Regions from separate parts of the Escherichia ruysiae genome, predicted to be linked through region 2. Evidence: predicted binding sites of a transcription regulator. Region 2 holds the regulator's gene; each other region holds the start of a gene.
What was found. The regulator PurR, encoded in region 2, represses purine synthesis genes. The targets are predictions, from matches to a motif close to CANGCAAACGTTTGCNTG.

Region 1 (3,283 bases), 2.1 Mb from region 2:
GACTTGACGTCATCCCCACCTTCCTCCAGTTTATCACTGGCAGTCTCCTTTGAGTTCCCGGCCGGACCGCTGGCAACAAAGGATAAGGGTTGCGCTCGTTGCGGGACTTAACCCAACATTTCACAACACGAGCTGACGACAGCCATGCAGCACCTGTCTCACAGTTCCCGAAGGCACCAATCCATCTCTGGAAAGTTCTGTGGATGTCAAGACCAGGTAAGGTTCTTCGCGTTGCATCGAATTAAACCACATGCTCCACCGCTTGTGCGGGCCCCCGTCAATTCATTTGAGTTTTAACCTTGCGGCCGTACTCCCCAGGCGGTCGACTTAACGCGTTAGCTCCGGAAGCCACGCCTCAAGGGCACAACCTCCAAGTCGACATCGTTTACGGCGTGGACTACCAGGGTATCTAATCCTGTTTGCTCCCCACGCTTTCGCACCTGAGCGTCAGTCTTCGTCCAGGGGGCCGCCTTCGCCACCGGTATTCCTCCAGATCTCTACGCATTTCACCGCTACACCTGGAATTCTACCCCCCTCTACGAGACTCAAGCCTGCCAGTATCAGATGCAGTTCCCAGGTTGAGCCCGGGGATTTCACATCTGACTTAACAGACCGCCTGCGTGCGCTTTACGCCCAGTAATTCCGATTAACGCTTGCACCCTCCGTATTACCGCGGCTGCTGGCACGGAGTTAGCCGGTGCTTCTTCTGCGGGTAACGTCAATGAGCAAAGGTATTAACTTTACTCCCTTCCTCCCCGCTGAAAGTACTTTACAACCCGAAGGCCTTCTTCATACACGCGGCATGGCTGCATCAGGCTTGCGCCCATTGTGCAATATTCCCCACTGCTGCCTCCCGTAGGAGTCTGGACCGTGTCTCAGTTCCAGTGTGGCTGGTCATCCTCTCAGACCAGCTAGGGATCGTCGCCTAGGTGAGCCGTTACCCCACCTACTAGCTAATCCCATCTGGGCACATCCGATGGCAAGAGGCCCGAAGGTCCCCCTCTTTGGTCTTGCGACGTTATGCGGTATTAGCTACCGTTTCCAGTAGTTATCCCCCTCCATCAGGCAGTTTCCCAGACATTACTCACCCGTCCGCCACTCGTCAGCAAAGAAGCAAGCTTCTTCCTGTTACCGTTCGACTTGCATGTGTTAGGCCTGCCGCCAGCGTTCAATCTGAGCCATGATCAAACTCTTCAATTTAAAAGTTTGATGCTCAAAGAATTAAACTTCGTAATGAATTACGTGTTCACTCTTGAGACTTGGTATTCATTTATCGTCTTGCGACGTTAAGAATCCGTATCTTCGAGTGCCCACACAGATTGTCTGATAAATTGTTAAAGAGCAGTTGCGACGCGGCTTTCAGCTCACTGTCGCGAGGTGGCGTATATTACGCTTTCCTCTTTCAGAGTCAACCCTGAATTTCAGGATTTTATCTCTTCAACCGAACCGGCTATTTGTGTGAAGTGATTCACATCCGCCGTGTCGATGGAGGCGCATTATAGGGAGTTCTCCTGAGGCCGCAATAGAAAAATTGCAAAAAAATGACTGACTGCTGCATTCCCCAGCAAAACCCCTATTTATACCTTTTTACGCACAGAGTTATCCACAATCATAAGCGTTATTTCTGTATTCCTGACCTGCTAACCACAATCGAAATGCTGCTCACCATCGAAACAAAAAAATTCGCGAGCGTTGCGCAAACGTTTTCGTTACAATGCGGGCGAAAAATAAAGATGCCCCGTTAGGGGCGTTAGCTGAGTTTTTCGCGAAAAATTCAGCTAACGCTCTCTGTAATAGTCAAATCCAGGGGATTTACCATGCAACAACGTCGTCCAGTCCGCCGCGCTCTGCTCAGTGTTTCTGACAAAGCCGGTATCGTCGAATTCGCTCAGGCACTTTCCGCACGCGGTGTGGAACTGCTATCTACAGGAGGCACTGCCCGACTGTTAGCAGAAAAGGGTCTGCCGGTGACCGAAGTTTCCGATTACACCGGTTTCCCGGAGATGATGGATGGACGTGTGAAGACTCTGCATCCGAAAGTACATGGTGGCATTCTGGGCCGTCGCGGCCAGGACGATGCCATTATGGAAGAACATCAGATCCAGCCTATCGATATGGTGGTTGTTAACCTGTATCCGTTCGCCCAGACCGTGGCTCGTGAAGGCTGCTCGCTGGAAGATGCGGTTGAGAACATCGATATCGGCGGCCCAACGATGGTGCGCTCCGCAGCGAAGAACCATAAAGATGTCGCAATCGTGGTGAAGAGCAGCGACTACGACGCCATTATTAAAGAGATGGATGCCAACGAAGGTTCGCTTCTGCTTGCAACCCGTTTCGACCTCGCAATCAAAGCCTTCGAACACACCGCCGCCTACGACAGCATGATTGCCAACTACTTCGGCAGCATGGTTCCGGCTTACCACGGTGAAAGCAAAGAAGCTGCCGGTCGCTTCCCGCGCACTTTGAACCTGAACTTCATTAAGAAGCAGGATATGCGTTACGGCGAGAACAGCCACCAGCAGGCTGCCTTCTATATAGAAGAGAATGTGAAAGAAGCCTCCGTTGCCACCGCAACCCAGGTTCAGGGTAAAGCCCTCTCTTATAACAACATCGCCGATACTGATGCGGCGCTGGAGTGCGTGAAAGAGTTCGCCGAGCCGGCATGTGTCATTGTGAAGCACGCCAACCCTTGCGGCGTGGCTATCGGCAATTCCATTCTTGATGCTTACGATCGCGCGTACAAAACCGACCCGACCTCCGCATTCGGCGGCATCATTGCCTTTAACCGCGAGCTGGATGCTGAAACAGCACAGGCCATCATTTCTCGTCAGTTTGTCGAAGTGATTATTGCGCCGTCCGCCAGCGAAGAAGCCCTGAAAATCACCGCCGCCAAACAGAACGTTCGCGTCCTGACCTGTGGTCAGTGGGGCGAACGTATTCCGGGTCTTGATTTCAAACGCGTGAACGGCGGTCTGCTGGTTCAGGATCGCGATCTGGGCATGGTCGGTGCAGAAGAACTGCGCGTCGTCACCAAACGTCAGCCGACCGAGCAGGAACTGCGTGATGCGCTGTTCTGCTGGAAAGTGGCGAAGTTTGTGAAATCCAATGCCATCGTTTATGCCAAAAACAATATGACCATCGGGATTGGCGCAGGCCAGATGAGCCGCGTGTACTCCGCAAAAATCGCCGGCATTAAAGCTGCCGATGAAGGCCTGGAAGTGAAAGGTTCCTCTATGGCTTCTGATGCATTCTTCCCGTTCCGCGACGGTATTGATGCCGCCGC
Region 2 (3,283 bases):
CAAAGTGTAGGGAGTGAAATTCCTGTTGTGAAACGGTAATATTTGATGACTGGTTTCAAAAATTTTGCAGGCAAACTATGTGGTCTGAGTATTCTCTCGAAGTGGTTGATGCGGTAGCGCGTAATGGCAGTTTTAGTGCTGCGGCTCAGGAGTTACATCGCGTTCCTTCAGCGGTCAGCTATACCGTGCGTCAGCTGGAAGAGTGGCTGGCGGTGCCGCTTTTTGAACGGCGTCATCGTGATGTGGAACTGACCGCTGCCGGGGCGTGGTTTCTCAAAGAAGGGCGCTCTGTTGTCAAAAAAATGCAGATCACTCGCCAGCAATGTCAGCAGATTGCGAACGGCTGGCGCGGTCAGTTAGCCATTGCGGTGGATAATATCGTCAGGCCAGAACGTACACGGCAGATGATCGTTGATTTCTATCGCCATTTTGATGACGTTGAACTTCTGGTATTTCAGGAAGTATTTAACGGTGTCTGGGATGCGCTTTCCGACGGGCGCGTGGAACTGGCGATTGGCGCGACACGAGCGATTCCGGTGGGCGGTCGTTACGCCTTCCGTGATATGGGGATGTTGAGCTGGAGTTGTGTTGTTGCCCGTCATCATCCGCTTGCGTCAATGAATGGGCCATTCAGCGATGATACGTTGCGCAACTGGCCATCGCTGGTGCGCGAAGACACCTCGCGGACGCTACCAAAACGTATTACCTGGCTGCTGGATAACCAAAAGCGCCTTGTTGTACCGGACTGGGAATCATCGGCAACGTGTATTTCGGCTGGGTTATGCATCGGTATGGTGCCGACACATTTCGCCAAACCGTGGCTTAATGAGGGGAAGTGGGTAGCACTAGAACTGGAAAATCCATTCCCTGATTCAGCATGTTGTCTGACCTGGCAGCAGAATGATATGTCGCCTGCTTTAACCTGGTTGCTTGAGTATCTCGGCGATAGTGAGACGCTGAATAAGGAGTGGCTGCGGGAGCCGGAAGAGACTCCCGCAACGGGTGATTAACGACGATAGTCGCGGAACGGGCCATCAGCCACGGAGCGACGTTCAATCAACCGTGGATGAACTTCAATTGACTGCGGTTCTTCGCGTTTGTTGACGATACGATCCAACAGCATATTGAACGCCGTTTCACCCAGCGAATCTTTTGGCTGATGGATAGTGGTCAGTGCCGGGGTAAAGTAGCGAGCGTTGCGCACGTTATCATAACCGATCAGCGAAACATCCTGCGGGACGCGCAGCCCCATTTCATCAGCGGCACAGAGTGCGCCCATTGCCATAATATCGCCGCCACAGAAGACAGCGGTAGGTCTGTGTGGTTGCGACAGGATTTGCTGCATGGCGCGATAACCTGATTCAGGCTCAAAGTCACCTTGCACAATCCAGTTTTCCGGCACTTTGATCATGGCTTCTTCCATCGCTTTCATAAAGCCCGCCAAACGACCTGCACCGGTGTTACGCTCCAGAGGACCAGGAATAACGCCAATTTCGCGGTGACCGCGTTCAATCAGATAGCGCCCGGCCATGTAACCGCCTTCAAAAGCGTTATCGATAACCGCATCGGTAAAGTCTGCTTTTGCTTCACCCCAGTCCATCACCACCATCGGGATATGGCGATACTCTTCCAGCATCGCCAGCAACGGTTCCGGATACTCCGAACACATCACCAGCAGGCCATCGACGCGTTTTTGCGCCATCATCGACAGATAAGCCCGCTGTTTCTCAAGATTGTTCCACGCATTGCCCAGAATCAGCGTGTAGCCTTTCTGGAAGCAATTTTTTTCTACCGCTTCAATGATTTCGGCGAAATAGGCCGCTTCGCTGCTGGTCGCCAGCAAACCGATAGACTTGGTGTGGTTAACCTTCAGGCTACGCGCCACCGCGCTAGGGGAGTAGTGTAATTCTTTGATCGCTGCCCACACAGCATTGCGCGTTTCTTCAGCGACGAAACGTGTTTTGTTGATTACGTGTGACACAGTTGTAGTGGAAACGTTTGCTCGTTTCGCTACATCTTTTATTGTTGCCATTCCATTTCACTCCAGACCCTAACTTCAGCTCCTGCAAAATCGCAAGGTAAACGTTTGCCTTTACACACCTTACGCACAACAAAAGTGTTGCGGTACGCCGGGAAAATGACACAGAGCGTCAGGAAGGGGTCAATGGCCAGTACGCAAATAATGTAAGCGTGGAATTTTGGCCGATCTTGATGAAAAGGGGAAGTAGTAAAAACACTTATCATTATAAATGACGGGAGATTTTTTCATCACAGTATGTAAAAATGCGTAATATCACTTTTTGTGGGGTAATAAAAAGGAGAAAACTTGATGAGCACCGACCTTAAATTTTCACTGGTAACAACCATTATCGTTCTTGGTTTGATCGTGGCCGTGGGTTTGACTGCCGCGCTACACTGATTTCCCCTCGAGGGAGCGCGTTCTCCCTCACATCTCCTTCCTCTTTGTTAGCAAAATGGCAAAAGTGTTTTCTCTTTTTGTTATTTTCATTCTTTTGTGATTGATGTCATGCTTTCGCCACTTTGATGAACATCGCGTGATGACGCGAAGAGGTGGAGATTAGGCATGAAAATTAACTATCCGTTGCTGGCGCTGGCAATTGGCGCATTTGGTATCGGGACAACGGAATTCTCGCCAATGGGCTTGTTGCCCGTTATTGCGCGTGGTGTGGATGTCTCGATTCCCGCTGCCGGAATGTTAATCAGCGCCTATGCGGTTGGCGTGATGGTTGGCGCGCCATTGATGACGCTTCTGCTTTCTCATCGTGCCCGCCGTAGTGCGCTGATTTTCCTGATGGCGATTTTCACGCTCGGTAACGTACTTTCTGCCATCGCACCGGACTATATGACGCTGATGCTTTCACGCATTTTAACCAGCCTGAATCACGGGGCGTTTTTTGGTCTGGGGTCTGTCGTGGCAGCAAGCGTGGTGCCAAAACATAAACAGGCCAGCGCAGTTGCAACTATGTTTATGGGCTTAACACTGGCGAATATCGGTGGCGTTCCGGCGGCAACCTGGCTTGGGGAAACTATTGGCTGGCGTATGTCATTTCTGGCAACGGCGGGGCTGGGTGTGATTTCAATGGTGAGCCTGTTCTTCTCTTTACCTAAAGGTGGCGCAGGGGCGCGGCCTGACGTGAAAAAAGAGCTGGCGGTACTGTTGCGTCCACAGGTGCTGTCTGCATTGCTGACGACGGTGCTGGGCGCTGGCGCAATGTTCACCCTCTACACCTATATTTCTCCGGTACTGCAAAGTATCACTCAC
Region 3 (3,283 bases), 4.1 Mb from region 2:
GAATAAATGCGCCGTTTTTTTCTGCATACGGACGGGCTGCCAGATAAAACGATCCGGTTTGATTGAGATCGGTGCCATCTTTCAGCACCCGCACGCCGCCCTGCAATAACGCAGCGGAATAGTAGGGATCCCAGATAGCCCAGGCGTCGACGTTACCCTGCTGAAATGCAGCGCGCGCATCGGCGGGCGTCAGATAGGTCGGCTGAATATCAGTGAAATTAAGCCCGGCCTGTTGCAGTGCGCGCAGTAAAAGGTTGTGCGAACTTGAACCTTTCTGAAACGCGACTTTGTGGCCCTTTAGTTCAGCCACAGTTTTGATCGGGCTGTTTTCGGGCACCAGAATCACTTCGGCTTTTGGTTTCGGTGGCTCGACACCGACGTAGACCAAATCAGCACCGGCGGCCTGAGCAAAAATTGGAGGAATGTCCCCCGTACTGCCCAGATCGATACTGCCGACGTTTAACGCCTCCAACATTTGCGGACCTGCGGGAAACTCCACCCACGAGATTTTGGTTTGCGGATAGCGTGTTTCCAGTAACTGGTGGCTTTTTGCCAGCACCATGCTGATGCTGCCTTTTTGATAACCTATCCGTAACGCTTCAGGAGAAGACTCCGCAGCAATCGTGAGCGTAGAGACGCTGAATAATCCCATCAGCACCAGTTTAAAAATATTACGCATGAGCGTTACCTCGCAGAGAGAGAAGGTCAGGAACCTGGACATCGCGGCGGTGCAGCGCCTGCCAGAAGGTATCGAGCGCGGTATCTAGACGGGATTGCAGATTCGGCGTGAATTGCGGCTTATGTTGGAAATCAAGCACCTGCGAGTCATCGGCAAATACGCCGTGTAGGATCTCCTGGGCTTTTAGTGCGCTTAAAACTGGTTTAAGTGCGTAATCAACCGCCAGTAGATGAGCCACCGTGCCACCTGTCGCCAGCGGCAACACCACTTTTCCTTGTAGTGCGCGTTCTGGTAGCAGGTCGAGAAGCGTTTTCAGTGCGCCGGAATAGGCGGCTTTGTAGACGGGAGTGGCGACAATCAGCCCATCAGCCTCTTGCAACTGATCGGTGAAAGTCTTGAGTGCCGGACTATCGAAACGGGCATAAAGCAAATCTTCCGGGGCGAAGTTTTGCAGATTCCAGTGATAAACTTCCACATCCAGGCCATTCAATTTTTCCCGCGCATATTCCAGCAAAGAGCTGGAGCGAGAAGGAAAGCGAGGACTTCCTGCCAGGGTAATGACACGCATACTCTCTCCTTATAACCAATAGTTCTTGTTTTGTTAAAATTGATAACAATTCGGTCAGTCTGACAGAGAGAGCTTGTGAGTCGAAATGATTTATCTGATGAAGAAAAGCCAAAAAAAGCATAAAAAAAGCACAACAAGAAAACGTTTGCTATTTATTGCCACAGGTCAATTCCCTTTTGATCCGAACTCGCACATAATACGCACCCGGTTTGCACACCGGGAATCCAGGAGAGTTCATGTACTACCCCTTCGTTCGTAAAGCCCTTTTTCAGCTCGATCCTGAGCGCGCTCATGAGTTTACTTTTCAGCAATTACGTCGCATTACCGGAACGCCGTTTGAAGCACTTGTTCGACAGAACGTTCCAGCGAAACCGGTTAACTGCATGGGACTGACCTTTAAAAATCCGCTTGGTCTGGCTGCCGGTCTTGATAAAGACGGGGAGTGTATTGACGCTTTAGGCGCAATGGGATTTGGATCGATCGAGATCGGCACTGTCACCCCTCGTCCACAACCAGGAAATGACAAGCCGCGTCTCTTCCGTCTGGTGGATGCTGAAGGTTTGATCAACCGTATGGGCTTTAATAACCTCGGCGTTGATAACCTCGTTGAGAACGTTAAAAAAGCACATTATGACGGCGTTCTGGGAATTAATATCGGTAAAAATAAAGATACACCGGTTGAGCAAGGCAAAGATGACTATCTGATTTGTATGGAAAAAATCTACGCCTATGCAGGATATATTGCCATCAATATTTCATCACCGAATACCCCAGGATTACGTACTCTGCAATATGGCGAAGCACTGGATGATTTATTAACGGCAATTAAAAATAAGCAAAATGATTTGCAAGCGATGCACCATAAATATGTGCCGATCGCAGTGAAGATCGCGCCGGATCTTTCTGAAGAAGAGTTGATCCAGGTTGCCGATAGTTTGGTACGTCATAATATTGATGGCGTTATTGCGACTAATACCACCCTCGATCGTTCTTTAGTTCAGGGAATGAAAAATTGCGATCAAACCGGTGGCTTAAGTGGTCGTCCGTTGCAATTAAAAAGCACAGAAATTATTCGCCGCTTGTCGCAGGAATTAAACGGTCGTTTACCGATCATTGGTGTTGGTGGTATTGACTCGGTTATTGCTGCCCGTGAGAAGATAGCAGCGGGGGCTTCACTGGTGCAAATTTATTCTGGTTTTATTTTTAAAGGACCACCGCTGATTAAAGAAATCGTTACTCATATCTAATTATTTCTTTCACTTTCTCTTTATAAGATAATCAGGGCTTTATTTTCAGCCCTGGTTGTTTTATATTCATTCCTGTTACTTATTTAGACATTTTGTACTTTTCTTGTTGAGGTTATTAAGCAAAGCGACAATGGAATGTGTTGCAGTGAATTTATAGGGTAGAGGAGAGGCATATGCGAATTAAACCAGACGATAACTGGCGTTGGTATTACGATGAAGAGCATGATCGAATGATGCTTGATTTAGCCAATGGTATGCTGTTTCGCTCACGTTTTGCGCGTAAAATGTTGACGCCGGATGCTTTTTCTCCTGCGGGATTTTGCGTTGATGACGCCGCGCTCTATTTCACGTTTGAAGAAAAATGCCGCGACCTTAACTTATCAAAAGAACAAAAAGCTGAACTGGTGCTTAATGCACTGGTAGCGATTCGTTATCTCAAACCGCAAATGCCGAAAAGCTGGCATTTTGTTTCTCATGGCGAAATGTGGGCTCCAGCGTCAGGTGATGCTGCCTGTGTCTGGTTAAGCGACACCAATGAGCAAGTCAATTTGCTGGTTATTGAATCTGGCGAAAATGCCGCACTGTGCCTGCTGGCACAGCCTTGCGTCGTCATCGCCGGGCGCGCCATGCAACTGGGTGACGCCATCAAAATTATGAATGACAGGCTGAGACCGCATGTGAGTTATGACAGCGTCAGCCTTGAACAAGCCGTTTAACTTTTCAGTTTCAATGCAGTCTTCGGTACGCAACTACAGCAAAGAATTGTTCCATCGTCGCTCATAGCTGATT

Region 1: purH (bifunctional phosphoribosylaminoimidazolecarboxamide formyltransferase/IMP cyclohydrolase) is a predicted target of PurR. The motif match lies at 1,694-1,711, and genes of this name have one in related genera.
Region 3: pyrD (quinone-dependent dihydroorotate dehydrogenase) is a predicted target of PurR. The motif match lies at 1,382-1,399, and genes of this name have one in related genera.

Annotation. Positions count from the first base shown of each region.
Region 1 covers NZ_JAVIWS010000001.1:2,335,715-2,338,997, forward strand. The annotation lists rRNA gene RGV86_RS11405 (16S ribosomal RNA) at 1-1,200, opposite strand, end outside; gene purH (bifunctional phosphoribosylaminoimidazolecarboxamide formyltransferase/IMP cyclohydrolase) at 1,818-3,283, shown strand, end outside.
Region 2 covers NZ_JAVIWS010000001.1:244,700-247,982, forward strand. The annotation lists gene punR (DNA-binding transcriptional activator PunR) at 78-1,010, shown strand; gene purR (HTH-type transcriptional repressor PurR) at 1,007-2,032, opposite strand; gene cydH (cytochrome bd-I accessory subunit CydH) at 2,330-2,419, shown strand; gene RGV86_RS01345 (MFS transporter) at 2,585-3,283, shown strand, end outside.
Region 3 covers NZ_JAVIWS010000001.1:4,356,139-4,359,421, forward strand. The annotation lists gene ssuA (aliphatic sulfonate ABC transporter substrate-binding protein SsuA) at 1-679, opposite strand, end outside; gene ssuE (NADPH-dependent FMN reductase) at 672-1,247, opposite strand; gene pyrD (quinone-dependent dihydroorotate dehydrogenase) at 1,484-2,494, shown strand; gene zapC (cell division protein ZapC) at 2,668-3,210, shown strand; gene ycbX (6-N-hydroxylaminopurine resistance protein YcbX) at 3,207-3,283, opposite strand, start outside.